Regions from separate parts of the Clostridium subterminale genome, predicted to be linked through region 2. Evidence: a T-box and tRNA genes for the amino acid it is inferred to sense, from the RefSeq annotation. Region 2 holds a T-box; the other holds one or more tRNA genes.
The links. A T-box is a leader RNA that pairs with one kind of tRNA and senses whether it is charged. The one in region 2 lies ahead of asnS (asparagine--tRNA ligase), so its partner is inferred to be a tRNA-Asn.
Positions count from the first base shown of each region.

Region 1: it has a tRNA-Asn gene. The T-box ahead of asnS (asparagine--tRNA ligase) is inferred to sense a tRNA for this amino acid. The anticodon was not compared.

Region 1 covers NZ_BAAACI010000005.1:299,067-302,269, forward strand. The annotation lists gene greA (transcription elongation factor GreA) at 1-158, shown strand, start outside; gene lysS (lysine--tRNA ligase) at 188-1,729, shown strand; tRNA gene ABDZ93_RS08960 (tRNA-Asn) at 1,986-2,060, shown strand; T-box leader at 2,214-2,380, shown strand; gene ABDZ93_RS08965 (glycine--tRNA ligase) at 2,463-3,203, shown strand, end outside.
Region 2 covers NZ_BAAACI010000007.1:167,018-170,220, forward strand. The annotation lists gene asnS (asparagine--tRNA ligase) at 318-1,709, opposite strand; T-box leader at 2,170-2,414, opposite strand; gene ABDZ93_RS14490 (DUF1648 domain-containing protein) at 2,608-3,090, shown strand.

The DNA of each region.
Region 1 (3,203 bases), on a different contig from region 2:
ATATTGTTGGATCTGCTGAAGTAGACCCTTATGAAAATAAAATTTCAGATGAATCACCTGTAGGAAATGCTCTTATGGGAAAGAGAACAGGAGATGTTGTAGAAGTATCAACTCCAGATGGAATTAACAACTATAAAGTATTAGAAATTAAAAGATAATCATAAAAAAGAACTAGGAGGAATGGTTTATGGCTACAGAAGCTAACAATGATAATTTACAAGAAGTTGCAACAGATAATGAACAATTACAAGCTCAAGAAGCTGAATATAATGAACAAGTAATGATTAGAAGACAAAAGCTTGCTGATCTTCAAGCGCAAGGGAAGGACCCTTTTGACGTATATAAAGTTGAAAGAACTCATGAAGCACAAGAAATAAAGGATAATTATGAAAAGCTTCAAGAAACTGAGGTTACAATTGCAGGAAGACTTATGTCTAAAAGAATTCAAGGTAAAGCTGGATTCTGTGATATTCATGATAGATCTGGAAAAATGCAAGTTTATATAAGACTTGATAGAGTTGGAGAAGAACAATTTAAAGATGCAAAAACTTTTGATATAGGCGATTTTTTAGAAGTTACAGGTATACCGTTTGTAACAAAGACAGGAGAAACTTCTGTTAAAGCTAGTAAAGTAACTTTGATTTCTAAATCATTAAAACCACTTCCAGAAAAATGGCATGGACTTAAAAATCCAGATTTAAAATATAGACAAAGAGAAGTAGACCTAGTAATGAATAAAGATGTAAGGGATACTTTTATTAATAGAATAAAAATTATAAAAGCAGTAAGAGAATTCTTGGATAATAGAGGATACTTAGAAGTTGAAACTCCTATTTTATCTCCTATAGCTGGGGGTGCGGCTGCAAGACCATTCGTAACTCATCATAACACTTTAGATATAGATATGTATTTAAGAATCGCTACTGAGTTATACTTAAAAAGATGCATAGTTGGTGGACTTGAAAAAGTATATGATATGGGTAAAAATTTTAGAAATGAAGGAATGAGTATTAGACATAATCCTGAATTTACAATGATAGAATTATATGAAGCTTATGCTGATTATAACGATATGATGAAAATAACAGAAGAATTAGTTGCATATGCTTGTGAGAAAGTTCATGGTACTACTAAAGTGAATTATCAGGGAACTGAAATAGACTTTACACCACCATGGAGAAGAATAACTATGGTTGATGCTGTAAAAGAATATGCAGGTGTAGATTTTAATGAAGTTAAGACAGACGAAGAAGCTAGACAAATTGCAAAAGAAAAGCATTTGGAATTTGTAAAAGAATTAAAAGACTGTACAAAAGCAGATGTATTAAATGTTTTATTTGAGGAGTTTGCTGAAGAACATTTAATTCAACCAACATTCCTTTGTGATTATCCAGTAGAAATATCGCCATTAACTAAGAAAAAACGTGGAAATGAAGCATTTACTGAGAGATTTGAAGGGTTTGTATATGGTAGAGAAGTTTGTAATGCCTATTCAGAACTTAATGATCCTATAGTTCAAAGACAAAGATTTGAGCAACAAGCTAAAGAAAGAGAACTTGGAGATGATGAAGCTTATCTAATTGATGAAGAATTCATGAGTGCTCTTGAAGTAGGAATGCCTCCAACAGGCGGACTTGGAATTGGTATAGATAGAATAGTAATGTTCTTAACTGATTCAGTATCAATCAGGGATGTTATACTATTCCCAACAATGAAGCCTCTACAATAGTATATATAACTTTAAAATTAATTTTACCCAAAAATTATTGCATATTTTAATAATTTTTGGGTAAAATGTTAAGGTATTAATTTAATATATAATATCAGTAAAGAAATATTATATGTTAAATAATTGTTGCATATTAAAATGGTTTCTAGATAAAATATTCATATAATGTAAGTGAAAGAAATTATTTTTAAAATTTTATAGAAATAGTGTTGAAATTTACATTAAATATGATATAATTTAGATATAAATTATATATTCCGCGATAGCTCAACGGTGGAGCACTCGGCTGTTAACCGATAGGTTGGAGGTTCGAATCCTCTTCGCGGAGCCATTTTTTTATAAGATAGTTTATAGCGGACTTTTAAGTCGGCTTATTTTGTTATAGTAGATAATATAATAAAAATTGATATTTATAAAATTCCATATTTATATTTTAATTTTATTTTGAATTATAATATGATTTGTGGATAATATTAAAAACTAAATAATAACGATGATAAAGAAGAGTAGTAATAAAGATTTTAAAGAGAGATGGTGGTAGGTGTAAATCATCAAATCAATATTGTGAAGGGAGCTTTTGAGTTAGTGATAAATTTTAAAGATGAGCTTTAGCTAATAAGGGTGGAACCGCGGATTAATTTCGTCCCTTGATTGGTTAAAGTTTTTTATTTTTCAACTATTAATTTGTTAATTGCAATTAATAATAAAATAAACATTTATGGAGGTAATGAACATGGGAAAAGAATTAACTATGGATAAAATGGTAGCTTTATGTAAAAATAGAGGATTTATATTTTCTGGGTCTGAGATTTATGGAGGTCTTGCAAATTCATGGGATTATGGTCCTTTAGGAGTGGAATTTAAAAATAACGTCAAAAAAGCATGGTGGAAAAAATTTGTACAAGAAAATCCGTATAATATAGGGTTAGATTGTGCTATATTAATGAATCCAGAAGTTTGGGTAGCTACAGGTCATGTAGGTGGATTCTCTGATCCGTTAATGGATTGTAAAGAATGTAAGGCTAGATTCAGAGCTGATAAGTTGGTTGAAGATCATATGGTTTCAGAAGGTGCAGAAGTAGCTGTAGCTGATGGATGGACAAATGAAGAGTATAAAGAATATATTGAAAAACACAATGTGGTTTGTCCAAAGTGTGGGAAAATGAATTATACAGATATAAGAAAGTTTAATCTTATGTTTAAAACTTTCCAAGGTATAACTGAAGACAGTAAAAATGAAATATATTTAAGACCTGAAACAGCTCAAGGTATATTTGTAAACTTTAAAAATTCTCAAAGAACATCAAGAAAGAAAGTACCTTTTGGAATAGCTCAAATAGGTAAATCTTTCAGAAATGAAATTACTCCAGGAAACTTTACCTTTAGAACAAGGGAGTTTGAGCAAATGGAGCTTGAATTTTTCTGTAAGCCAGGAACTGACTTGGAATGGTTTGAATATTGGAAAGAATATTGT
Region 2 (3,203 bases):
CGTCAACAGAACCCTTAGATAGTGCTACTATCTGCAGAACCTGTTTCCTTGTCTAACTCAAAATATACTTCCCATCTTTGGCTTATTATTTATTTTCAGATGCCTAAGAGTACTCTTACTAAATATAACGATTGACAACTTACAATTCTGACATTTTTATTTTAAACTTAAAATAATTACTACTTATATAATAATATAGGTTATTTTTAATAAATACTATTATTAAAATAGTAGTTTTATTTGTAATCTTAAACATATAACAAAAAGGGTAAAACTCTCGTTTTACCCTCATACTTGTTTATTTTATTAATTTTCTCCTAGAACTCTGCAGTTCCTGTTGTTCTTGGGAATGGTATTACGTCTCTGATGTTGCTCATTCCAGTTACGTACATTATCATTCTTTCAAAACCTAGACCAAATCCAGCGTGTTTTGTGCCACCGAATTTTCTTAATTCTAGGTACCACCAGTAGTCCTCTGGGTTTAATCCTAATTCATTGATTCTATCTACAAGAAGATCGTATCTTTCTTCCCTTTGGCTTCCTCCGATGATTTCTCCTATACCAGGAACTAATAAGTCCATAGCTGCTACAGTTTTGTTGTCATCGTTCATTCTCATATAGAAAGCTTTGATTTCCTTTGGATAGTCAGTAACGAATACTGGTCTTTTGTATACTTCCTCAGTAAGATATCTCTCATGCTCTGTTTGAAGGTCACAACCCCATTCTACTGGGTACTGGAACTCTTTATCTGCTTTCTTTAATAATTCTACAGCTTCTGTATAAGTTACATGACCAAAGTCTGAAGTTGCTACGTGATTTAATCTTTCAAGTAATCCTTTATCTACAAAGCTGTTGAAGAATTCCATTTCTTCTGGAGCATTTTCAAGAACATAGTTTATGATATATTTTATCATATCCTCTGCTAATGTCATGTCATCCTTAAGGTCTGCAAAAGCTATTTCTGGCTCTACCATCCAGAACTCTGCAGCATGTCTTGCAGTGTTAGAGTTTTCAGCTCTGAAAGTCGGTCCAAATGTATAAACATTTCTAAATGCAAGAGCATAAGCTTCTGCTGCAAGCTGACCACTAACTGTAAGGTTTGTTTCCTTACCAAAGAAGTCATTTTTATAATCTATTTTCTTATCCTCAGTCATTGGAATGTTCTCAAGGTCCATAGTTGTAACTCTGAACATTTCTCCTGCACCTTCACAGTCACTTCCTGTAATTATTGGAGTGTGAGTATAAACAAACCCTCTTTCATTAAAGAAGCTATGAATTGCATAAGCAACTAAAGAACGTACTCTAAATACTGCTGAAAAAGCATTGCTTCTTGGTCTTAAGTGAGCTATAGTTCTTAGATATTCAAAGGTGTGTCTCTTCTTTTGAAGTGGATATTCACTACTTGATTCACCTTCTACTACTATTTTTGTAGCTTTGATTTCAAAAGGTTGCTTACTTCCTGGAGTTAATACAAGCTTCCCTTCAACTATTATTGATGAACTAATACTTAACTTTTCTATTTCCTTAAAGTTATCAAGACTATCCTCAAATACTATTTGAACATTTTTAAAGAAGCTACCATCATTAACTTCTATAAACCCAAAAGCTTTAGAACTTCTTAAAGTTCTAATCCATCCTGAAATACAAACATCCTTGTCTGCGTATTTTTCACTTTCTCTGTAAAGACTTTTTACTAAGATTGTTTCCATAATTAAATCCTCCTTTTATAAATTTATATAAGCTTCACATTTCTTCGTTAGTTTCAGTCACTGCGGTGTTCATTTATGTTTAATAAACTCTACTCCTCGTTCCCTCACTGCCTTGAACTGTTCGCTTCTATTAAGGCACTATCAAATAAATAATAGATCAGTTCTCTCGTCTATTTGCCACGAATACTGCGTCGTTAAAATTCTGTCATAGCGCCACTATGACAGGATTCTAACTCCTTGTCTCGTGACAAATAGACTTCGAATCTTTGGTCTATTATTTATTTTCACATGCCTAATTTATTATTTTTAATATTGATGTTTCCTCTTCATATTTTTCATAATGTTATATATAAAGTTGAGAAACTTAAATTACTTAATTACAATACTGTTTTAATTATTGCCTGTTGAGGCAGTATGATTCTATTTTAAGACAATAAAAAAACCTTTCCTTCCCTAAAAAAACAGGGACGAAAGGATACATTCCGCGGTACCACCCAAATTATCATATTGATCAACTCTATAAGTACAAAGATTACTCTTGATACTCTTCCCTTTTAACGGTGAGATTCCGTCTAAGTCTACTCTCCAAGGATTTCGGTTAGAAACTCCGAGATGTTCTTCAATAAGAGCTTCGTATTGACCTTCCACCACCGTCAATTCGCTTTAACTACTTCTCATATTTACTCTTCTCATCACAGTCTTTATTTTCATCTATTAACTAGTATTTTCAAATTTATATTATTTATTCAAAACACTTGTTATCTATTATTATATGTTCATGATTTTAGAATGTCAACTATAGGTGAAAAATTTTGTATTTGTTATAATCTAACATTTGTTATAATATTATATTATAGTTTAATATCTATTAATTATTTATATGTTTGGAGGATATTCTATGAAAGAGAAAATCGCTTTTACTAAATTTCAAAAATTCCTTGAAGCCCTAGCTCTATTAATTTTACTAGGCTCTATAATATATATAATAATCTCTTGGAGCACTATTCCGGATACTTTACCCTCCCATTATAATGCCAAGGGAATAGCTAACAATTGGAGTGGAAAAGGCTCCTTACTTATAGTACCTATAATTTCAATAATTTTATATGCAGGACTTACAACACTAACATTTTTCCCTAATGTATGGAATGCTCCTGTAGAAATCACAGAAAAAAATCAAGACTTTGTATATACTAATCTAAAAACTATGCTTATAGTAATAAAGCTAATTCTAGTATCTGATTTTGCTTATATGACAATATGTTCAGCAACTCAAAGTTCTTTAAGTGTTTTATTTACACCTATAGTTTTAATTGCTGTATTTGGGACACTGGCCATTTTTATCACTAGAATAATTAGAGGAAGCAAAAAATTTGAGTAATATAATTTAAATTTATATACAACATTAATTAAATGAACGAGGCTTTCGAAAAATATATCACTAATCTTATATAAAATTTTGAGCATTTACTTAGATTAGCTTATTTTACGAAA